DNA from 2 places in the Kosakonia sp. Marseille-Q7440 genome. Region 2 is predicted to be linked to the other one. Evidence: predicted binding sites of a transcription regulator. Region 2 holds the regulator's gene; the other holds the start of a gene.

Region 1 (12,305 bases), on a different contig from region 2:
CGTTGAAGCAGATGACGTTATTGGCACGCTGGCATGCGAAGCGGACAAAAAAGGGCGCCCGGTGCTGATCAGTACCGGCGACAAAGATATGGCGCAGCTGGTGACACCGAATGTCACGCTGATCAATACCATGTCCAACACCATTTTGGGACCAGAAGAGGTCGTTACCAAATATGGCGTGCCGCCAGAGCTGATTATCGACTTCCTCGCGCTGATGGGCGACTCCTCCGATAACATCCCGGGCGTACCTGGCGTGGGTGAAAAAACCGCGCAGGCGCTGTTACAAGGGCTGGGTGGTCTCGACTCGCTCTATGCCGCGCCGGAGAAGATTGCCGAACTGAGCTTCCGTGGTGCGAAAACCATGGCGGCGAAGCTGGAGCAGAATAAAGAGGTCGCTTACCTCTCCTACCAGCTGGCGACCATCAAAACCGACGTTCCGCTGGAGCTGACGAGCGAACAGCTCGAAGTTCAACAGCCGGCCACCGAAGAGCTGATGGAGCTCTTTAAGCGTTACGAATTCAAGCGCTGGACGGCGGATGTCGAAGCCGGTAAATGGCTACAGGCGAGAGGAAGCAAGCCAGCGGCGAAGCCGCAGGAGACGATTGTGGTCGAAGCGGAGCCCGATATCCCGACGGCTATCCTCTCCGCTGAAAACTACGTCACCATCCTTGATGAAGAGACGTTGCAAAGCTGGATCGGCAAACTGAAAAGCGCGGCGCTGTTTGCCTTCGATACGGAAACGGACAGCCTGGATAACATCAGCGCCAATCTGGTCGGCATCTCCTTTGCCATCGAACCTGGTGTGGCAGCCTATGTGCCGGTTGCCCATGACTACCTTGATGCGCCGGATCAGATCCCGCGTGACCGCGCGCTGGAACTGCTGAAACCGCTGCTGGAAGATGAAAAGCTTCTCAAAGTGGGCCAGAACCTGAAATACGATCGCGGCGTGCTGGAAAATTATGGCATCGAACTGCGCGGTATCGCCTTCGACACCATGCTTGAGTCCTACATCCTCAATAGCGTTGTTGGCCGTCATGATATGGACAGCCTCTCTCAGCGCTGGTTGAAGCACAAAACCGTGACCTTCGAAGAGATCGCCGGGAAAGGTAAAAACCAGCTGACCTTCAACCAGATTGCGCTGGAAGAGGCCGGGCATTATGCGGCGGAAGATGCTGATGTCACGCTGCAACTCCATCTGGCGATGTGGCCTGAGCTGCAACAGCACGCCGGCCCGCTGAATGTCTTCCAGAATATTGAAATGCCGCTGGTGCCGGTCATTTCGCGTATCGAACGCAACGGCGTCAATATCGATCCGGCTGTGCTGCACAAGCACTCTGAGGAGCTGACGCTGCGTCTGGCGGAGCTGGAGCAAAAAGCGCACGAGATCGCGGGCGAAGCGTTTAATCTCTCGTCGACCAAGCAGCTGCAAACCATTCTGTTTGAAAAACAGGGCATTAAACCGCTGAAGAAAACCCCGGGCGGCGCGCCGTCGACATCCGAAGAGGTGCTGGAAGAGCTGGCGCTGGATTACCCGCTGCCAAAAGTGATCCTGCAATATCGCGGCCTGGCGAAGCTTAAATCGACCTACACCGATAAGCTGCCGCTGATGATCAACCCGAAAACCGGGCGCGTACATACCTCTTACCACCAGGCAGTGACCGCGACCGGGCGCTTGTCTTCTACCGATCCCAACCTGCAAAACATTCCTGTGCGTAATGAAGAGGGACGTCGTATTCGTCAGGCCTTTATCGCGCCGAAAGATTACGTCATCGTCTCTGCGGACTACTCGCAGATCGAACTGCGCATCATGGCGCACCTCTCACGGGATAAGGGCTTGCTGAAAGCGTTTTCTGAAGGTCAGGATATTCACCGCGCAACGGCGGCGGAAGTGTTTGGCCTGCCGCTGGATAGCGTAAGCAATGAACAGCGCCGCAGCGCGAAAGCGATCAACTTTGGTCTGATCTACGGCATGAGCGCCTTTGGCCTCTCGCGCCAGCTCAATATTCCGCGCAAAGAGTCGCAGAAGTATATGGATCTCTACTTCGAGCGCTATCCTGGCGTGCTGGAGTATATGGAGCGTACCCGCGCGCAGGCGAAAGAGAACGGCTATGTTGAAACGCTCGATGGTCGCCGCCTTTATCTGCCGGACATCAAAGCGAGCAACGCTGCCCGCCGTGCGGGTGCTGAGCGCGCGGCGATCAACGCCCCGATGCAGGGCACCGCAGCCGATATCATCAAACGTGCGATGATCGCCGTCGATGCGTGGTTACAGCAAGATAAGCCGCGCGTGCGGATGATCATGCAGGTACACGATGAACTGGTGTTTGAAGTGCACAAAGATGATATCGAGGCGGTAACGAAGAAGATCCATGAACTGATGGAGAGCAGTACCCAACTCGATGTGCCGCTGCTGGTGGAAGTGGGAAGCGGACCAAACTGGGATCAAGCGCACTAAGCCTGCGGTCGGAAAGGGACTTTTCTGTAACTAAGCAACATAACGCGGCGTTTTTGTGACAATCATTAGAATTCCGTATGTAAAAATTGAAAAGAAATTACAAAAAGTCCTTTTTCCAGATCCAAAAAGGGAGTAGAGTTATTCGCGTAGGGTACAGAGGTAAGATGTTCTATCTTTCAGACCTTTTACTTCACGTAATCGGATTTGGCTGAATATTTAGCCGCCCCAGTCAGTAATGACTGGGGCGTTTTTTATTGCGCGAAACAAAGCAATAAAGCGCAGCGGGCGCCGCGCCAGAAGGGGTTATTCGCCTGCGTCTTCTGTTGCTGGCGCAATGGATGAGAACCAGCTATCCAGCTTCTCGCGCAGCTTATCGACGCCCTGTTTTTTCAGCGACGAAAACGCTTCAACCTGCACATCGCCGTTAAAGGCAATTGCCGCTTCCCGCACCATCGTAACCTGCGCTTTACGCGCGCCGCTGGCGAGCTTGTCCGCTTTGGTCAGCAGTACCAGTACGGGGATCTCGCTTGCTACCGCCCAGTGGATCATCTGCTGGTCGAGATCTTTTAGCGGATGGCGGATATCCATCAGTACGACCAGCCCCTTCAGGCACTGACGTTTCTCCAGATATTCACCCAGCGCGCGCTGCCATTTGATTTTCATCTCTTCCGGCACTTCGGCATAACCGTAGCCGGGCAGGTCGACAAGGCGTTTGCCTTCGACGACTTCGAACAGGTTAATTAGCTGGGTACGGCCCGGCGTTTTAGAGGTGCGCGCCAGGCTCTTTTGATTGGTTAGCGTATTGAGTGCGCTCGATTTTCCGGCGTTGGAGCGGCCAGCGAATGCCACTTCGATGCCGGTATCGGCGGGTAAGTGGCGAATATCAGGCGCACTGGTGACAAAGTGCGTCTGTTGGTAATTCAGGTTAGTCAAAACGGTCGTCTCCATCGTTAAAGCATGCGGGGATTATACCTGAACCCACGTAAAAGACTGTTTTTCTCGCATCATTCCTCTTTGTGCGTGATTGCCATGCATTTTGTAGGAAATCAGCCCGTTATACATTGCGAACTTTCAGAGTAATTGCAGGTTAAAAAATAGCTAAAAACAATACAATCAATAACTTAACTTTATGGAATTCTCTTAATTTATCGTTTGTAAGGGTATTCGTACTTGTCTCTTTTTCTGAGACAAGTAAAGTAACCCCCGTAGCAGGACGCTTTACAGGAAAGGATAACTCACGGAGCGAGGGGTCGGGAGCGCCAGGAGGCGAAGACCAGAGGAACACGTCAGGAGACGTTCACAAGGAGAGGGATCGCAACACGGAGTGTTGATGCTAATGGAAAAACAGGGCAGGTTGACAGCAAACAGGGAACGTAGAGCCCTTTACGGGTCAGGGTCAAGAAAAAAGGCGACAGTTTACACTGCCGCCTTTTTTCTTTGCTTGCTTTCTGCTAGATTCCGCCGCAATTCTATACTGATGAAAAACCACCTAAGACCCCTATGATGAAAAAACCGTCTACCCAACCGCGCGGCAAAGTGCGCCGTAAAACCCGTGAAGAGTTGAACCAGGAAGGCCGCGAACGTAAGCGTGAAAAACGGCATCGCGGCAACGCTTCAGGCAGCCGCGCGAACGGTGGCGATAACGCGTCGGGCTCCGGCAAGGGCAAAGCGCAAAAAGATCCGCGTATTGGCAGTAAAACACCGATTCCGCTGGGTGTTACCGACACGCCAGTCACTAAGCAGCACAAACCGAAGAGTGAGAAACCTATGCTTTCACCGCAGGCTGAATTAGAGATGCTGGAAACGGATGAGCGCCTGGATGCGCTACTTGAACGTCTTGAAGAGGGCGAAACCCTGAGCGCCGACGAGCAGAAATGGGTTGATGCCAAACTGGATCGTATTGATGAGCTGATGCAGAAGCTCGGCCTCTCCTACGATGATGACGAAGAAGAAGAGGAAGAGGAGCGTAAGGAAGATATGATGCGTCTGCTCAAGGGCGGCAACTAATCCTTTCTTATGGGGCTTCCCGTCCTGCTTATAACCCTTCCGGTTATATGTTATCTGGTGTGGTTATTCGTTAAACTACAGCGGTTGTCGCGGCGCAAACAGTGGCTGCGCAACCGGCTGATACCCCAAAAAGGGATCGGCCCAGGCCGCCGGTATCGCCAGCGGCGTCATCGGAAGGAGTAAGCAATGTCTGAGCACGTCATCGACTGGGATCTGGCCCTGATCCAGAAATATAACTATTCCGGGCCGCGTTATACGTCCTATCCCACCGCGCTTGAGTTTTCTGACGCCTTCGGCGAAGCGGATTTTCACCGCGCCGTGGCGCGTTATCCTGAACGTCCGCTTTCGCTCTACGTTCATATCCCGTTTTGCCACAAGCTCTGCTACTTCTGCGGCTGCAATAAAATCGTCACCCGCCAGCAGCATAAAGCCGATCAATACCTCGATGCGCTGGAGCAGGAGATTATCCACCGCGTGCCGCTGTTTAAAGGCCGTCACGTCAGCCAGCTGCACTGGGGCGGCGGTACGCCAACCTATCTCAACAAAGCACAGATCAGCCGCCTGATGGCGCTGCTGCGCGGCAACTTCGCCTTTGATACCGATGCGGAGATCTCCATCGAGGTCGATCCGCGCGAAATTGAACTCGATGTGCTCGACCATCTGCGCGGGGAAGGGTTTAACCGCCTCAGCATGGGCGTGCAGGATTTTAATAAAGAGGTGCAGCGGCTGGTTAACCGCGAACAGGATGAAACCTTTATCTTTGCTCTGCTTAACCACGCGCGCGACATCGGCTTTACCTCGACCAATATTGACCTGATCTACGGCCTGCCCAAACAGACGCCGGAGAGTTTCGCCTATACGCTGCAACGCGTCGCCGAACTCAGCCCCGATCGCTTAAGTGTCTTCAACTATGCGCATCTGCCGACGCTCTTTGCCGCCCAGCGTAAAATTAAAGATGCGGATCTGCCTTCGGCGCAGCAGAAGCTCGATATCCTGCAGCAGACCATCTCGTCGCTGACTACATCCGGGTATCAGTTTATCGGCATGGATCACTTTGCCCGTCCGGATGATGAGCTGGCGATCGCCCAGCGCAACGGCGTGCTGCACCGCAACTTCCAGGGTTACACCACCCAGGGCGACAGCGATCTGCTGGGGCTTGGCGTCTCTGCCATCAGCATGATTGGCGACAGCTACGCGCAAAACCAGAAAGAACTCAAACACTACTACCAGCAGGTTGATGAGCAGGGAAATGCGCTGTGGCGCGGTATTGCGCTAACCCGCGATGACTGCATTCGCCGGGATGTGATCAAGGGGCTTATCTGTAATTTCCGTCTTTCGTTCAGCGACATTGAGCGCGCGTGGGATCTCGATTTCCGCGACTACTTTGCAGAAGATCTGCAACTGCTTGCGCCATTGATTAAAGATGGGCTGGTGGAGAGGGGTGAGCAGGGGCTTCAGGTAACGGCGAAAGGGCGTCTGTTGATTCGCAACATCTGCATGTGCTTCGATGTCTATCTGCGCCAGAAAGCGCGGCTACAGCAGTTCTCACGGGTGATTTAACAGGCCTGCAAAAGCACCAGGCCTGTTAAACCGTTAGCTAAACAGCCCGACCAGCGTTGCACAAAGCAGCGCTGCGACAGCCGTTTGTGGCGTATGGCTGGCAGAGGCGCCAGCCGTAACCAGATGAATGAACGATTCCAGCATGATAACCCCCCCTGAACGCGCAAGATCATACTGCACTGCGGCTAACAGTAAAGCACAAAATAGCAGCACTTTTCGCGGGCGGATCGCGCTTTACGTTTACTCCATTCCCAGCTCTTTTAACTTACGCGTAAGGGTATTGCGCCCCCAGCCGAGCAGGCGTGCCGCTTCCTGCTTATGCCCCTGAGTGTGGCGCAGCGCGGTGGTCAGCAGGGTGCGCTCCATCTCCGGCTGCGCTTCAGAGAGCAGGTTTTGATGACCGGAACGCAGCGCGCGATCGGCCCACTGTGCGAGCAGCGTCGCCCAGCTGTCCGGCAAACTCTGCGACGGGCTGTCCGGCGCGGTAGCTTCAAACAGTTCACTGGGCAGATCCTGAATCAGCACTTCCTGGCCTGCTGCCATTACCGTTAACCAGCGACAGGTGTTCTCCAGTTGGCGCACGTTGCCCGGCCATGCCAGACGGGTCAATGCCGCTTCGGTTTCCGGATGCAGTAGCTTCGCTTCCACACCCAGTTCGCGGGCCGCGTCCTGTAAGAAGTGGCGCGCCAGACGCGGAATATCTTCCCGGCGTTCGCGCAGCGGCGGCAGATGCACGCGGATAACATTCAGGCGGTGGAACAAATCCTCCCTGAATTTCCCCTCCTGCACGCGCAGCTCCAGGTTCTGGTGCGTCGCCGCAATAATACGCACATCGACTTTCACCGGCGCATAGCCGCCCACGCGGTAAAACTGCCCATCGGCAAGCACGCGCAGCAAACGCGTCTGCACATCGAGCGGCATATCGCCAATCTCATCAAGAAACAGCGTGCCGCCATCGGCCTGCTCAAAACGCCCCTGACGAATGGTGTTGGCACCGGTAAAGGCCCCTTTCTCGTGGCCAAACAGCTCCGATTCAATCAAATCTTTCGGGATTGCCGCCATATTGAGCGCGATAAACGGCGCTTTAACGCGCGGGCTGTGGCGATGCAGCGCATGGGCAACCAGCTCTTTCCCGGTGCCGGACTCGCCGTTAATCAATACGCTGATTGATGAGCGCGACAGACGGCCAATAATGCGGAACACATCCTGCATCGCTGGCGCTTCGCCGATGATATCGGTGGTCGGGCCGAGAGCCTGCACATTGCGCGGCTGCTGCTGCTCCTGATAGTGGCTGATAGCGCGTTCAACCAGCGCCACCGCTTCATCAATATCGAACGGTTTAGGCAGGTAGTCGAATGCTCCCTGCTGATAAGCGCTTACCGCCGCATCCAGATCCGAGTGTGCGGTCATAATGATGACCGGAAGCATCGGATGACGCTGCTTAATCTGTTTTAACAGCGCCAGCCCGTCCATGCCGGGCATGCGAATATCCGAAAGCAGAACATCCGGCGTTTTGGTGGTCAGCGCATCAAGCACTTCATTGGCACTTTCAAACGTTGTACAACTCAAGCCTGCCCCGGTGAGCGCGCGTTCAAGCACCCAACGGATGGAGCTATCGTCATCCACGATCCAGACTATCCCTCGTTGCATAAACACCTCTACTTCCGAATAGGCAGGAATACCGAGAACTCGGTATGGCCTGGCCAACTGGTAAATTCAATTTTGCCTGAGTGTTGATCAATCAGGCTGCGTGCAATCGATAAGCCAAGCCCGGTGCCGCCTTCGCGGCCGCTCACCATTGGGTAAAAGAGCGTGTCTTGCAGATGCTGCGGTATACCCGGGCCGTTATCCTGCACATCGATTCTCGCTGCCAGGCGATAACGTACGCCGTGCAGCGTTAACTGGAACGCGGTGCGCGTACGCAGAATAATTTCGCCGCCCTCCGGTCCTAATGCCTGAAGCGCATTGCGCACGATATTGAGTAAAACTTGCTCAATCTGGTCAGGATCATGCGCCAGCTCCGGCAAACTGGGATCGTAATCGCGAATTAACGTGACGTTAGCCGGCAGCTCCATCGACACCAGATTCACCACGCGTTCAGCCACTTTATGGATGCTTTCGGTAACGTGCATACCCGGCTGCTGCGGCCCTAACAGGCGATCGACCAGATTGCGCAGGCGGTCGGCCTGCTCAATGATCACTTTGGTGTATTCCAGCAGCGACGGGTCGGGCAGGGCCTTACTTAAAAGCTGTGCCGCGCCGCGCAGGCCACCCAAAGGGTTTTTAATTTCATGAGCCAGGCCGCGCACCAGATCGCGCGCCGCAACCTGCTGCGCATGCTGAAGCTGCTCCTGGCTTAAACGGCGCTGGTTATCCATCGGCGCCATTTCCAGCAGTACCAGCCCGTCCGGCAGACGTTGCGCTGTCAGGGAGAGAATATGCGAGCGTCCGTCGATGACCAGCGTCACTTCGTTATCGGTAAATCCCTGGCCTGCATGCAAACTTTCACGCATCAGGTCGATATTGAGGGAGAAGTAGCTCAACAGTTCCGGCAGCGGGGTGCCGAACAGTTTGCGCGAGCTTTGCGCCAGCAGCTGTTGTGCCGCGGGGTTGGCGTAATGTACCGCCAGGTCGTCATCAACCAGCAGGATGCTGTTGATCAAAGAGTTGAGGATCTGCCCAGCATCGGGCAGCGCGCCGCTTGCCATGTAGCAGTCTCCCGGAGATATGCACCAATTTTGTGCAGTATAGCGTTATAGAAAGAAAAAGCGCGTGAGATCAGGTTGTTGTCGGCGAAAAAAGCCCATCGTGTGATGGGCCAAAGTTTCCACGGCAACTAAAAATCCTCTGGCTGATTTCTCGCCGCCAACTGACTGCGACGAGAAATCGGCCGAGTATTAATAACGTAATTAAACGCTGTAATAGAGTTCGAACTCTACCGGGTGCGGCGTCATGCGAACGCGGTCATTCTCTTCAATGCGCAGCGCAATGTAAGCGTCGATAGCGTCGTCGGTGAATACGCCGCCAGCGGTCAGGAACTCGCGGTCAGCGTCCAGCGCGTTAAGCGCTTCTTCCAGGGAGCCTGCAACCTGCGGGATCTCTTTCGCCTCTTCCGGCGGCAGGTCGTACAGGTTTTTGTCCATTGCTTCGCCCGGGTGGATTTTGTTCTTAATGCCATCCAGACCCGCCATCAGCAGCGCGGCAAAGCACAGGTACGGGTTCGCAGCCGGATCCGGGAAGCGCACTTCGATACGACGCGCTTTCGGAGAAGCAACAACCGGAATACGGATAGAGGCAGAACGGTTACGGGCAGAGTAGGCCAGCATAACCGGTGCTTCGTAACCCGGGACCAGACGCTTGTAGGAGTTGGTGGTCGGGTTAGAGAGGGCGTTGATCGCTTTAGCGTGTTTGATTACGCCGCCGATGTAGTACAGCGCCATTTCAGACAGGCCAGCGTATTTGTCGCCAGAGAACAGGTTGGTGCCGTTCTTGGAGAGAGACATGTGGCAGTGCATACCGGAACCGTTATCACCGAACATCGGTTTCGGCATAAAGGTCGCAGTTTTACCGAAGCGGTGCGCAACGTTATGTACCACATATTTGTAAATCTGAATTTCGTCCGCTTTTTTGGTCATGGTGTTGAAGCGGGTTGCCACTTCGTTCTGACCCGCAGTCGCCACTTCGTGGTGATGCGCTTCGACGACCAGGCCCATCTCTTCCATCACCAGACACATGGTGGAACGCAGATCCTGAGAGGAGTCTACCGGCGGAACCGGGAAGTAACCGCCTTTCACAGCCGGACGGTGACCTTTGTTACCACCTTCATATTTGGTGGTGGTGTTCCATGCGCCTTCGATATCGTCGATAGCAACGCTGGAACCGGAAATGGAGCTGCCGAAACGCACGTCGTCAAACAGGAAGAATTCCGGCTCTGGCCCGAACAGCACGGTGTCTGCCAGACCGGTGGAGCGCAGGTACTCTTCAGCGCGTTTGGCGATGGAGCGCGGATCGCGATCGTAGCCCTGCATGGTGCCTGGCTCGAGGATATCGCAGCGAATAATCAGCGTAGACTCTTCGTAGAACGGGTCAATGACAGCGGTAGTGGCGTCCGGCATCAGCACCATGTCGGATTCGTTGATGCCTTTCCAGCCACCAATCGAAGAACCATCAAACATTTTGCCTTCTTCGAAGAAGTCAGCGTTTACCTGATGGGCTGGGATAGTGACGTGCTGTTCTTTACCTTTGGTATCTGTGAAGCGCAGATCGACAAACTTCACTTCGTGCTCATTCAGCATCGTCAAAACGTGTTCAGCGGACATACTTAAACTCTCCCGGGATTGTCATTGTCGTCGTGGTAACGAGGTCTTCTAATTACTACGTAAATCTGGCGTAGTTGCCGTACAATGGATAAGCGAAATCTATGCCAACTTTTAAATCACCCCAAAAAGGCGTTATCATGCTCGGCATAGTGCAAAAGGGCTGCACCATGATGGTTACCTTGCACCAATATAGTGCTTTTATGGAAACATAGGGCACCATATTGGTGCAATTTTCGTTATTTGCCCCTTTTAACGCTCCGTGAAAGCGATCACAAAGCAACTCTGCAATACTTGTTTGCAGGGTATGTTTGTGATCCTGTTTAGTCCTTCGATTAATACGTGTACAATAACGCGCTATTTCTAATGCCTGAGGCAAAGTTGTGATCGAAAATCTGCGTAACATCGCCATCATTGCTCACGTTGACCATGGTAAAACGACCCTGGTTGACAAGCTGCTGCAGCAATCCGGTACGTTCGACGAACGTGCTGAAACTCAAGAGCGTGTGATGGACTCCAACGATTTGGAGAAAGAGCGTGGGATTACCATCCTCGCTAAAAACACCGCTATCAAATGGAATGATTATCGTATCAACATCGTTGATACCCCAGGGCACGCCGACTTCGGTGGTGAAGTTGAGCGTGTAATGTCCATGGTCGATTCCGTGCTGCTGGTGGTTGACGCATTTGACGGCCCGATGCCGCAAACGCGCTTCGTGACCAAAAAAGCATTTGCCCATGGTCTGAAACCTATCGTGGTAATCAACAAAGTTGACCGTCCTGGCGCGCGTCCGGACTGGGTTGTTGATCAGGTCTTCGACCTGTTCGTTAACCTTGACGCGACCGACGAACAGCTGGACTTCCCGATCGTTTACGCTTCTGCGCTGAACGGTATCGCGGGTCTGGACCACGAAAACATGGCTGAAGACATGACCCCGCTGTACCAGGCGATTGTTGAACATGTACCGGCACCGAACGTCGATCTCGACGGCACGCTGCAGATGCAGGTTTCCCAGCTCGATTACAACAACTACGTTGGCGTAATCGGCATCGGCCGTATCAAGCGCGGTAAAGTGAAGCCGAACCAGCAGGTCACTATCATCGATAGCGAAGGCAAAACCCGTAACGGTAAAGTTGGCAAAGTGCTGACTCACCTGGGGCTGGAGCGTATCGAGAGTGACGTGGCTGAAGCGGGTGACATCATTGCGATCACCGGTCTGGGCGAGCTGAACATCTCCGACACCATCTGCGATCCGCAGAGTGTTGAAGCGCTGCCGGCGCTCTCCGTTGATGAGCCGACCGTAACCATGTTCTTCAACGTCAACACCTCTCCGTTCTGTGGCAAAGAGGGTAAATATGTTACCTCTCGTCAGATCCTTGACCGCCTGAACAAAGAGCTGGTGCACAACGTTGCGCTGCGCGTTGAAGAGACTCAGGATGCGGATGCGTTCCGTGTTTCTGGTCGTGGTGAGCTGCACCTCTCTGTTCTGATCGAGAACATGCGTCGTGAAGGTTTCGAAATGGCGGTTTCCCGTCCGAAAGTAATCTTCCGCGAAATCGACGGCCGTAAACAAGAGCCGTTCGAAAACGTAACGCTGGACGTTGAAGAGCAGCACCAGGGTTCTGTCATGCAGGCACTGGGCGAGCGTAAAGGCGATCTGAAAAACATGAATCCGGACGGCAAAGGCCGCGTACGTCTCGACTACGTGATCCCAAGCCGCGGTCTGATCGGCTTCCGTTCAGAGTTCATGACCATGACCTCCGGTACCGGTCTGCTGTACTCCACTTTCAGCCACTACGACGATATTCGTCCGGGCGAAGTGGGCCAGCGTAACAACGGCGTGCTGATCTCCAACGGTCAGGGTAAAGCGGTTGCGTTTGCGCTGTTCGGTCTGCAGGATCGCGGTAAGCTGTTCCTCGGTCACGGTGCGGAAGTATATGAAGGCCAGATCATCGGTATTCACAGC
Region 2 (12,305 bases):
GTAAGCACGCAAGTCATGGAGAAAGCCGCGAAGATTCGCCTGCTGATCCTCGATGTGGATGGCGTGCTGTCCGATGGGCTCATCTATATGGGCAATAATGGCGAAGAGCTAAAAGCGTTCAATGTCCGTGACGGTTACGGCATTCGCAGCGCCCTCACCTCCGGTATTGAGATGGCGATCATTACCGGGCGTAACGCTAAACTGGTAGAAGATCGCTGTGAAACGCTGGGCATCACACATCTCTACCAGGGGCAATCCGACAAAATGATCGCCTACCGGGAGCTACTTGCCCGCCTCGATTTGACCGCCGATCAGGTTGCCTATATCGGCGACGATTTGATCGACTGGCCGGTAATGGCGGAGATTGGCCTGAGCGTTGCCGTTGCCGATGCACACCCGCTGCTCAGCGCGCGCGCCGATTACGTAACGCGGATTAACGGCGGTCGCGGTGCGGTGCGTGAAGTGTGTGACTTACTGCTGCTGGCACAGGGCAAGCTGGATGAAGCCAAAGGGCAATCAATATGAGTAAAACCAGACGTTGGGTCATTATTCTGCTGGCGCTGGTCGCACTGGTTCTGATTGGTATTAACTTCACCACTCAGGATGCGCCGGAACAGAGCGCCGCAAACAGTTCAGATCCGACTTATAAAAGCCAACATACGGATACTGTCGTTTACAGCCCGGAAGGCGCGCTGAACTATCGCCTGATCGCGCAGAATGTGGAGTACTACTCTGCCGATAGTATTAGCTGGTTTGCCAAACCGGTGTTAACCACCTTCGATGAGAACAAAGTACCGACCTGGTCTATCAAGTCGGATAAAGCAAAGCTCACCGACGACAAAATGCTTTACCTCTATGGACATGTCGAAGTTAACGCACTGACTGCGGACGCACAATTACGCAAAATCACCACGGATAACGCCCGGATCAACCTGGTCACCCAGGATGTTTTCTCAGACGATCAGGTTACGTTATACGGAACAACATTTAATTCCACCGGCCTGAAAATGCGCGGCAATTTACGCAGCAAAAACGCCGAGCTGATTGAAAAGGTTAGAAGCTCCTATGAAATTCAAAACAAACAAACGCAGCCTTAATCTTCTCCTGGCGGGTACGCTCTTCGCTGCCGCGCTTCCGGCGCTCGCTGTGACCGGGGATACCGAACAGCCGATCCACATCGACTCCGATCAGCAGTCGCTGGATATGCAGGGGAATGTTGTCACCTTCACCGGCAATGTCGTCGTGACGCAGGGGACCATTAAGATCAACGCCGATAAGGTGGTGGTCACCCGTCCGGGCGGCCAGCAGGGCAGAGAGATTATCGACGGTTACGGTAATCCGGCCACCTTCTACCAGATGCAGGACAACGGCAAGCCGGTGAAAGGCCACGCTTCGCAGATGCACTACGAACTGGAAAAAGATTTCGTCATCCTGACCGGTAACGCCTATCTCGAGCAGTTAGACAGCAATATTGCTGGCGACAAAATCACCTACCTGGTGAAAGAGCAGAAGATGCAAGCGTTCAGCGACAAAGGCAAGCGCGTAACTACCGTGCTGGTACCGTCGCAGTTGCAGGACAAGAGCAATAAATCCGCCCCGGCCCCGGCGCAAAAGAAGAGTAATTAATCCGTTATGGCAACATTAACTGCAAAGAATCTCGCCAAGGCTTACAAAGGCCGTCGCGTGGTCGAAGACGTCAGTCTGACCGTTAATTCCGGTGAAATCGTCGGCTTGCTTGGCCCTAACGGCGCAGGGAAAACCACCACCTTCTATATGGTGGTCGGGATTGTTGCGCGCGATGCCGGCAACATCATTATTGATGATGAAGATATCAGCCTGCTGCCGCTGCATGCGCGCGCGCGCCGCGGCATCGGCTATTTACCGCAGGAAGCCTCCATCTTCCGCCGCCTCAGCGTTTACGACAACCTGATGGCAGTGCTGCAAATTCGTGACGATCTCACCGCGGAACAGCGAGAAGATCGCGCCAATGAGCTGATGGAAGAGTTCCACATCGATCACCTGCGCGACAGCATGGGCCAGGCGCTCTCCGGCGGTGAACGTCGCCGCGTCGAGATTGCCCGCGCGCTGGCGGCAAACCCGAAATTTATCCTGCTCGATGAACCCTTTGCGGGCGTTGACCCGATCTCGGTTATCGACATCAAACGCATTATCGAGCATCTGCGCGACAGCGGGCTTGGGGTGCTGATTACCGACCACAATGTGCGCGAAACGCTGGCCGTGTGTGAGCGCGCCTATATTGTCAGCCAGGGACATCTCATCGCCCACGGCACGCCGCAGCAAATCCTTGAAGACGAACATGTTAAGCGCGTATATCTTGGGGAAGACTTCAGACTCTGATAGGGTAAGGTTTATTGACATTTTTTGTCGGAGAGTGCTGCTCTGAATATGAAGCAAGGTTTGCAACTACGGCTTAGCCAACAGCTAGCCATGACGCCGCAACTGCAACAGGCCATTCGCCTTTTGCAGTTGTCCACGTTGGAACTTCAGCAGGAACTTCAGCAGGCGCTGGAGAGCAATCCACTGCTGGAACAAACCGATCTTCACGAAGAAGTGGATAGCGAACAGGTTCAGGAAAAAGATGGCCTGGACACCGCAGATGCGCTTGAACAGAAAGAGATGCCCGACGAACTGCCGCTCGATGCCAGCTGGGATGAGATCTACACCGCGGGCACCCCATCAGGCAGCAGTAACGATTACATTGATGATGAACTGCCGATCTACCAGGGCGAAACCACCCAGTCGCTGCAGGATTACCTGATGTGGCAGGTTGAGTTGACGCCCTTCTCCGATACGGATCGCGCCATTGCGACGTCGATCGTTGATGCCGTGGACGAAACCGGTTATCTCACCGTGACGCTGGAGGAGATCCTCGAGAGCATGGGAAATGACGAGATCGGCATGGATGAAGTCGAAGCGGTGCTAAAGCGCGTTCAGCGTTTCGATCCCGTTGGCGTAGCGGCGCGCGATCTGCGCGACTGCCTGCTGGTTCAGCTCTCCCAGTTCGCGAAAGCGACGCCATGGTGTGAAGAGGCCCGACTGATTATCTGCGATCATCTCGATCTGCTGGCCAATCACGACTTTCGCTCGTTGATGCGCGTGACGCGCCTGAAAGAGGATGTGCTGAAAGAGGCTGTCACTCTGATCCAGTCCCTCGATCCGCGCCCCGGTCAGTCGATCCAGACCAGCGAGCCAGAGTATGTGATCCCCGATGTGCTGGTGCGCAAGCACAACGGGCGCTGGACGGTGGAGCTTAACGCCGACAGCATTCCGCGTCTTAAGATCAACCAGCAGTATGCAGCGATGGGCAGCGGCGGGCGTAATGACGCCGATACGCAGTTCATTCGCAGTAATTTGCAGGAAGCGAAGTGGTTGATCAAAAGCCTGGAGAGCCGCAATGACACGCTGCTGCGCGTCAGCCGCTGCATCGTCGAGCAGCAGCAGGCGTTCTTTGAGCAGGGCGAAGAGTTTATGAAACCGATGGTGCTGGCGGATATCGCCCAGGCCGTCGAGATGCACGAGTCGACCATCTCTCGTGTGACCACCCAGAAGTACCTGCACAGTCCTCGCGGCATTTTTGAACTGAAGTATTTCTTCTCCAGCCACGTGAATACCGAAGGCGGCGGCGAAGCCTCCTCCACGGCCATTCGCGCACTGGTGAAGAAGTTGATCGCCGCGGAAAACCCTGCAAAACCGCTGAGCGACAGTAAGCTGACGACGCTGCTCTCCGATCAGGGGATCATGGTCGCGCGGCGAACCGTTGCGAAGTATCGAGAATCTTTATCCATTCCGCCGTCTAACCAGCGTAAACAGCTGGTGTGACCCAACCGATAAGGAAGACACTATGCAGCTAAACATCACCGGACAAAACGTTGAGATTACCGATGCCCTGCGCGAGTTTGTAAACAGCAAATTTGCCAAGCTGGAGCACTATTTCGACAGGATTAATCAGGTTTATGTTGTGTTGAAAGTGGAAAAGGTGACGCACATTTCAGATGCCACGCTGCATGTGAATGGAGGCGAGCTGCATGCCAGTGCGGAAGGACAAGATATGTATGCTGCTATTGACGGTTTAATTGATAAACTGGCGCGGCAGCTCACGAAGCATAAAGATAAACTGAAACAACACTAATTGTCCGGGCGTCCGTCTGGCGCGTTGCACCCGACCGCAACCCGGTTGGGTGCTGGCTCCGGCGTCGCTTAGGTGAAATTATGATGAATAACGATTCGGCTCTTCAACTGAGCACAGTACTTAACCAGGAATGCACCCGTAGCGGCGTTCACTGCCAGAGTAAAAAACGCGCGCTGGAAATTATCAGCGAGCTGGCGGCGAAACAGTTAGGCCTGCCGCCGCAGGTGGTCTTCGAGGCGGTTCTTACGCGTGAAAAGATGGGCAGTACCGGCATTGGTAACGGTATCGCCATTCCTCACGGCAAGCTCGAGGAAGATACACTGCGCGCCGTCGGCGTGTTTGTGCAACTCGAAACGCCTATTGCCTTCGACGCTATCGATAATCAACCCGTCGATCTGCTCTTTGCCCTGCTGGTGCCGGCAGATCAGACCAAAACGCATCTGCATACCCTTTCGCTGGTCGCCAAACGGCTGGCGGATAAAACCATTTGTCGACGCCTGCGCGGCGCGCAGAGTGATGAAGAGCTGTATGAGATCATCACGCAGACAGAAGGCGAGCGCGGCGATGCGTAACCGGGTAAGACTCTACTTGTCAGTCGTTCTGAGGAGAAATGACCCATGGTCCTGATGATCGTCAGTGGTCGTTCGGGTTCAGGGAAATCCGTGGCGCTACGCGCACTGGAAGATATGGGTTTCTACTGTGTTGATAACCTGCCGGTTGTGCTGTTGCCGGAACTGGCGCAAACCCTCGCCGATCGCCAGATCTCTGCCGCCGTCAGTATCGATGTGCGCAATATGCCGGAGTCGCCGGAGATCTTTGAGCAGGCGATGAGCAATCTGCCGGAGGCGTTTTCGCCGCAGTTGCTCTTTTTAGATGCGGATCGCAACACCCTGATTCGCCGCTACAGCGACACGCGTCGCCTGCACCCGCTCTCAAGCAAAAACCTGTCGCTGGAGAGCGCCATCGATGAAGAGAGCAATCTGCTTGAGCCGCTGCGTTCGCGTGCCGATCTGATTGTTGATACCTCAGAGATGTCAGTGCATGAGCTGGCGGAGATGCTGCGCACTCGCCTTTTAGGCAAACGCGAGCGCGAACTGACCATGGTCTTCGAATCCTTCGGCTTCAAGCACGGCATCCCTATCGATGCTGATTACGTCTTTGACGTGCGCTTCCTGCCGAACCCGCACTGGGATCCGAAGCTGCGTCCGATGACCGGCCTCGATAAGCCCGTTGCCGCGTTCCTCGACAGGCACACCGAAGTGCATAACTTTATCTATCAGACGCGCAGTTACCTCGAGCTGTGGTTGCCGATGCTGGAGACCAACAACCGTAGCTACCTGACGGTGGCCATCGGCTGTACCGGGGGTAAACACCGCTCTGTCTATATCGCCGAACAGCTGGCGGACTACTTCCGCTCGCGCGGCAAAAACGTGCAGTCCCGTCACCGTACGCTGGAAAAACGCAAAACATGACCGTAAAACAAACCGTTGAGATCACCAATAAGCTGGGCATGCACGCGCGCCCGGCGATGAAACTGTTTGAACTGGTACAGGGCTTTGACGCGGAAGTGCTGCTGCGTAACGAAGAGGGAACCGAAGCGGAAGCCAGCAGCGTGATCGCTCTGCTGATGCTGGATTCCGCCAAAGGCCGACAGATTGAAGTCGAAGCCAGCGGCCCCCAGGAAGAGGAAGCGCTGGCCGCGGTGGTGGCGCTGTTTATCGCCGGGTTCGACGAAGAGTAATCAGTGCAGGTTGTTACTCTGCAAAAAGCCTTCGCCACCGAGCTGCTGCATCTGGCGCATGATCCACGCCTGACGGTTACGCACATAACCTGAAGGCGCTGCCGCTTTATAACGAATCGGGTTCGGCAGCACCGCCGCCAGCAGCGCGGCTTCCGACATCGTCAGCCGGCTCGCGGGTTTATGAAAATAGCGCTGCGACGCCTCTTCCACACCAAATATGCCGTCACCAAACTCCGCAATATTCAGGTAGACCGTCAGGATGCGCCGTTTCGTCCACACCGCTTCCGTCGTTACCGTCAGCCCCGCTTCCAGCCCCTTTCGCAGCCAGCTTTTACCGTCCCACAAAAAGAGGTTTTTCACCGTCTGTTGCGACAGGGTCGAAGCGCCGCGAATGCGGTTCTCATGCTTTTCATTATGCGAAAGCGCTTTTTCGATGGCTTCCACATCTAATCCCCAGTGATCGGGAAAGCGCTGATCTTCAGCGGCAACCACCGCCAGCGCCATCCACGGCGAGATCTCATCCATGCTGACCCAGTCGGAGTGGGCGACATAGCTAAAGTCCCCGCTCAGCCACGCACTCAGCTGCCGCTCGACCATCACCGCGGAAAACGGCACTGGCAAGAAGCTGAACAGCAGAATACCGCCGCCCCAGAAGGCCACCAGCACTAACAGAACACGCAGAAGAAGACGTTTCAGCACGGTCTTCAGCGTACCGCGTCCGCCTCGCTTCATTCGCACAATACCAGCACGCGCGTCACCAGCTTCTCAATCCCTGTTGCCGCCTGGGCAATATCTTCCGCCAGCATATAAGCCGGTGTGGTCACCACTTTGTTCTCTTCATCGACAACAATATCGTCCACCGGACACGGCACGTGCTCCGCGCCCATCTCTTCCAAAACTTCGGCGGTATCGACATCGGTTCCAATAGTGAGACGCAGCGGGAAGTCGAAAATTTTCGGCAGCATCGCCGGTGCAATGCACATAAAACCGAGCGGTTTTCCAGCCTGGTGCATCGCCAGCGCGAGGCTTTTCAGATCGTTATCCACCGCGCAGTCGCCGCCGAGGCTGGCAAAGCTGCTGAGGTTTTTCGCCGCGCCAAAGCCGCCGGGGACAATCAGCGCATCCAGATCGTTTACCGATGCCTGCGCCAGCGGCGCGATCTTGCCGCGGGTAATGCGGGCAGCTTCAACCAGCACGTTACGGCTTTCCGCCCTACTTTCGCCGGTGAGGTGGTTGATGACATCACTCTGCGCTTTATCGGGCGCAAAACAGACGGCCTCTGCGCCGTTGCGGGCAAGCGCCAGCAGGGTAATTACCGCTTCGTGGATCTCGGAACCGTCATACACGCCAGACCCACTAAGAACAACGCCGACTCTTTTCATGCCAAACATCCTTTCTGCGAATTGCGGTCAATAACTAAAAATTTTGATAAGGGAGCCTTGCTTCACACATTTCACTGATTGCTGTAACAAATCATTTAAGATTTGCTATCTTATGTGCGTGTGGTCGAATTTTAATAGACTGCGCCCTTGCAATTAAAACCAAAAATTACGGCGCAGCCACGGTTTCCCTGGTGTTGGCGCAGTATTCGCGCACCCCGGTTAATCCGGGGTCATTTTTTTGCAGCGTCTGCCACCCAGGCTTTGAGCACCGCGACATCATTGCGCCACTCCTGCTTCATCTCTTCCACCCATTCGCCGACATTATCCCACCAGGCGGGAAGATCCGGGGACTGGATCTGCTGGCCTAACTGCTGCAGATGGCGCAAGCCGACGGATCCAGCAGCACCCTTAATTTTGTGCCCCTCTTCAACAATCCCTTTCTGGTCGCGCGCGGTGAGGTTCGACTCCAGCACGCTCAGGTAGCCTGGCATCATCTTCTCAAACACCGCCAGCCCATCGGTAATCAGCTTCGGCCCAACCAGCTCGAGGTACTGCTCAAGCATGGCGGTATCCAGCAGAGTTTGCGCTTTGTCGTTGTCTATCGTTGCCACCTGTTCCTCCTCCTCATCTCCGGCGTCCCAAAACTTCTTGATCATCGCCGTTAATGCTGGCACCGCCAGCGGTTTGCTTAAGACATCATCCATGCCGGCATCCAGATACTCCTGCTTATCTTTCAGCACGTTTGCGGTCAGCGCCACCAGCGGCGGCAGTTCGTCGCGCGAATAGCGGCTGGTCAGCGCGCGCGAGATATCCAGCCCGGTCATATCCGGCAGCTGAATATCAAGCAGTACCAGGTCATATTCGCCCGGGGCGAACATCTCCAGCGCGGCACCGCCGGTCATCGCCACATCGACGCTGTTGCCGAGTTTCTCCAGCACCGAGCGCGCGACGATCACGTTGAGTTCGATATCTTCTACCAGCAGCACATGCAGCGCCGGTAAGGGCATCTCATCCTCTTCGAAGGCGTCGTCGACCTCTTCCGCCACCGCAGGGGCATGGACGGTCAACGTAAAGAGCGAACCGCTGCCAGGCTGGCTGCTGACGGTGATATCGCCGCCCATGCTTTTCGCCAGACGACGCGAGACAGCAAGCCCGATGCCGGTACCGGTGGCCGGTTTGCCGCCATGGCTATCTTTCACCTGGTAATACATGGCGAAGATTTTGTCCTGCTCATCGCGCGGAATACCGATCCCGGAGTCCTGCACTTCAAAATGCAGAATCTCACCTTCGTCGTAGCGCACGCGCACCGTCACCTGCCCTTCGCGGGTAAATTTCACGGCGTTGCTGATCAGGTTCCAGAGGATCTGCCGCAAACGGGTGCCGTCGGTGATCACCTGGTGCGGCAGCGGCAGCGTCGGCTCGAGTTCGAAACGCAGCCCTTTTTGATGCGCCTGCAACCCGGAGAGGTTCTCCAGATCCGCCAGGAAGCTGGTGAAGTCGAGCGGCTGGTTATCGAGCTGCACTTTGCGCCGCTCCATCTTATCCATGTCGATAATATCGTTGAAGATATTGCCCAGCGTCACCGCAGAGACATGGATCGTTTTGAGGTACTTCTCCTGTTCCGGCGCAAGATCGGTATCCAGCAGAATGCGGCTCAAACCGACAATGCCGTTAAGCGGCGTGCGCAGTTCGTGGCTGATGGTAGAGATAAAGGTGGTCTTGTCGCGGCTGGCGCGCTCCAGCGCATCCTGATAGCGCTTACGCTCGGTAATATCGCGCCCGAAGCCCATCAGCCCGTGGCGTTTACCAACGCGGTCATAATAGGGAACTTTGCGGATTTCGAAGCAGGCTTTGCGCCCGTCGGGATAATCCAGCCACTGTTCATAGGTGAGCGAGACATTGTGACGAAACACTTTCTCGTCAGTCTCAATCACTTTTTGCGCCGCCTCCGGCGAGTAGACATCCTGCGGTTTGAGGTGAATCAGCTGCTTCTCGCTTTTACCAGTGAGCAGTTCCATAGCGCGGTTGCAGCCAGAAAACTCTTTATCTTCATTGCGATAGAAGACAAGGTCGGGGGAAGCATCAAGGAAGGAGCGCAAAAAAGAGGATTGCTGTTCAAGCTGGATCTGCGTCTGCTCACGCTCCTGCATCTCAATCTTTAGCCGCTCAAAGGTTGCCTGTCGTTCCGCCTCGGCTTTTTCGCGATCGCTGATCTCCTGGTTAAGCTGCATGATGTTGTCTTTAAGCTTCACGTTGAGCTTAAGATCGCGCTCGCGCATCTCTTCCAGCTTCTCCACCAGCCGCGATAAGCGCTGGCGTGACTCCTCAAGTTGCTCAACCACCACCGATAAAAAGTAGACCGCCCAGGGGGTGATCAGCAGACCAAAGAAGATAGAGCGGATCACGTCAATACGCTCAACCTGCCCCTGCAATACCATCGTGACCGCCATTTGCACCACGATGGCCAGCACCACCAGCGCCAGCGCCAACAGCATGGAAAAGCGCACCAGACCCAGCTTCATCATCAGGTCGACGTAATATTGCGCCAGTAAACGGATTTGCTTCATAGCGTTTTCCTTAAACAAGTCCGCTCAATAATACTCAATTCTGAGCAAGGCGTTGAAGCTTGTGCGAAAAATGCGGCAATAATGTGTGGTTGACCCAGGTTCAGGCGGGCGGCGTCCAGCAGCGACCGAGCGCCGAACCCTGGCCGCCGTGTGCATTAAGGTAGGTATTAATTTCGACCATGCCGGTCCAGCGGTTTTCGCACCACAGCGGCGCCAGCAGAGTAGGACGACGCGCGCTGGCAGAAACACGGTGGTAGATTACCTCTGGCGGCGTGTGGCGGATCATCTCGCCAGCAATGACGGTGTACTCTTCAAGCCCGATGGCGTTCAGGCGCCCCGCTTCCCAGGCCTTTGCCATAATGCTGCCTTTCACAATATGCAGCGGGTGCAGCTTGATGCCGTCGACGCCGGTTTCGACCACGCGCTCAAGCGTCGCCATGCAATCCGGTAGCCGCTCGCCCGGCAGGCCAGCAATCAGATGGGTACAGACCTTCAGGCCGCGCGCGCGGGCGAGCCGCGTGGTGTTTTGATAGCAGGCAAAATCGTGGCCGCGATTGATGCGGTGCAGGGTTTTATCGTGCGCGGTTTGTAGCCCCAGCTCCAGCCATACTTCAAAGCCCTGCTGGCGGTATTCGCACAGCAGATCCAGCACCGCATCCGGCACGCAGTCGGGACGCGTTCCGACGCACAACCCAACCATATTGGCCTGGCTCAGCGCCTGCTGATACATATCGCGCAGCACCTGCACTTCCGCCCAGGTGCTGGTATAGGCCTGAAAATAGGCGAGATAGCGCCGGGCGCGGTTCATGCGCTGCGCCTGTTCGGCAAGCTGCAGCGCAATTGAACGATACTGCTGAGCCTCATCGGCAAACGAGGCAACGTTACAGAAAGTGCAGCCGCCGCGGCCCAGCGTGCCATCGCGGTTTGGGCAGCTAAAGCCGCCATGCAGGGTCAGCTTATGAACTTTTTCGCCATAGCGCCGGGCAAGATCCCCACCAAACATATTGACTAATTTCTGTAACTGCATAATCTGAAAGGCCGCCCAAATCAAAGGGCGTAGCCTGCCACTATTAGCTTTCATCGGCGATGACCTGGATCAATCGCCCGGGAAGGCTTTATCCATTGCATAATCAGTCAACATAACCGCTATTTCATTCATCCTCCGGGCGATTACTTTTCCTTATGCTGAAAGGTAAATTTGCAGAAATAGGTCTCTATCTCAAAAACAGTGGGATTATGCGGCGCCAGCCACACAAGCAGGATAATAATCTGCTAATAAAAGTCAGGTCAGAACAGAAGAGCGGAAACAGCGCATTACTATAGTGAGTCAGATCACACTCTCCCCCTGCATTATGCTGCCATAACTGAATGTAAAACTGATTAAAAATCCTTTTAAATCAATTAGATGAATGCGCGTTAGCACATTTTTGGATAAATAAGCTCGGCATTTGACCTGTGTGCGGATTCCCGATAAGTTGGAAATCCGCTGGAAGCTTTCTGGATGAGCAGTCTGCTCATCATATTTATGCAGTAATTGAGATTCCCTCTTAAGCAAGTCCTCAACACTTGTGAATCGATGCGAAAAGGAAATGAAGAGGGCGACATACGAGGCCATTGCCCCGTCGCCATGCTCTTTCTGCGCCTGTGCGTAACGATCGGGAGGGCTCTCGCAGAGCCTGGGGAGGTTCACTGATATGTTGTACGATAAATCTCTTGAGAGAGATAACTGTGGTTTCGGCCTGATCGCCCACATAGAAGGCGAACCTAGCCACAAGGTAGTGCGTACCGCTATTCACGCACTGGCCCGCATGCAGCACCGCGGCGCGATCCTTGCCGATGGTAAAACCGGCGACGGTTGCGGCCTGCTGTTGCAAAAACCTGACCGTTTCTTCCGCATCGTCGCCGAAGAGCGCGGCTGGCGCTTAGCTAAAAACTACGCCGTCGGCATGCTGTTCCTCAATCAGGATCCGGAAAAAGCCGCTGCATCGCGTCGTGTTGTAGAAGAAGAACTTCAGCGTGAGACTCTCTCGCTCGTTGGCTGGCGCGATGTGCCGACCAATGAAGGCGTACTCGGTGAAATCGCCCTCTCCTCACTGCCTCGTATTGAGCAAGTTTTCGTAAACGCCCCGGCTGGCTGGCGTCCGCGCGATATGGAGCGCCGTCTCTTTATTGCCCGCCGCCGCATTGAAAAGCGTTTACAGGAGGATAAAGAGTTCTACGTCTGTAGCCTCTCTAACCTCGTCAACATCTATAAAGGTCTCTGTATGCCGGCGGATCTGCCGCGCTTCTATTTAGACCTGGCGGATCTGCGTCTGGAATCGGCCATCTGCCTCTTCCACCAGCGCTTCTCCACCAACACCGTGCCGCGCTGGCCGCTGGCGCAGCCTTTCCGCTATCTGGCGCACAACGGTGAAATCAACACCATTACCGGTAACCGCCAGTGGGCGCGCGCGCGTACTTACAAA

Evidence for each region. Region 2 encodes sigma-54, which starts transcription at its own class of promoters, with help from an activator protein. Its sites were predicted from a motif close to GTTGGCACANNTTTCGCTNT; they were not measured.
Region 1: the regulator sigma-54 is predicted to act here: its motif matches at 10,431-10,450, upstream of glnA (glutamate--ammonia ligase).

What each region holds. Positions count from the first base shown of each region.
Region 1 is NZ_CBCPLT010000004.1:78,354-90,658, reverse strand. It holds gene polA (DNA polymerase I) at 1-2,455, shown strand, start outside; gene ACWPW2_RS22215 (spot 42 RNA, inhibition of DNA synthesis) at 2,620-2,667, shown strand; gene yihA (ribosome biogenesis GTP-binding protein YihA/YsxC) at 2,759-3,388, opposite strand; gene yihI (Der GTPase-activating protein YihI) at 3,959-4,462, shown strand; gene hemN (oxygen-independent coproporphyrinogen III oxidase) at 4,649-6,022, shown strand; gene ACWPW2_RS22195 (YshB family small membrane protein) at 6,056-6,166, opposite strand; gene glnG (nitrogen regulation protein NR(I)) at 6,263-7,672, opposite strand; gene glnL (nitrogen regulation protein NR(II)) at 7,681-8,730, opposite strand; gene glnA (glutamate--ammonia ligase) at 8,932-10,341, opposite strand; gene typA (ribosome-dependent GTPase TypA) at 10,722-12,305, shown strand, end outside.
Region 2 is NZ_CBCPLT010000002.1:645,846-658,150, reverse strand. It holds gene kdsC (3-deoxy-manno-octulosonate-8-phosphatase KdsC) at 1-525, shown strand, start outside; gene lptC (LPS export ABC transporter periplasmic protein LptC) at 522-1,097, shown strand; gene lptA (lipopolysaccharide ABC transporter substrate-binding protein LptA) at 1,066-1,626, shown strand; gene lptB (LPS export ABC transporter ATP-binding protein) at 1,633-2,358, shown strand; gene rpoN (RNA polymerase factor sigma-54) at 2,407-3,840, shown strand; gene hpf (ribosome hibernation promoting factor) at 3,863-4,150, shown strand; gene ptsN (PTS IIA-like nitrogen regulatory protein PtsN) at 4,231-4,722, shown strand; gene rapZ (RNase adapter RapZ) at 4,768-5,622, shown strand; gene npr (PTS phosphocarrier protein NPr) at 5,619-5,891, shown strand; gene mtgA (monofunctional biosynthetic peptidoglycan transglycosylase) at 5,892-6,623, opposite strand; gene elbB (isoprenoid biosynthesis glyoxalase ElbB) at 6,620-7,273, opposite strand; gene arcB (aerobic respiration two-component sensor histidine kinase ArcB) at 7,504-9,840, opposite strand; gene ACWPW2_RS16970 (TIGR01212 family radical SAM protein) at 9,941-10,867, opposite strand; gene gltB (glutamate synthase large subunit) at 11,535-12,305, shown strand, end outside.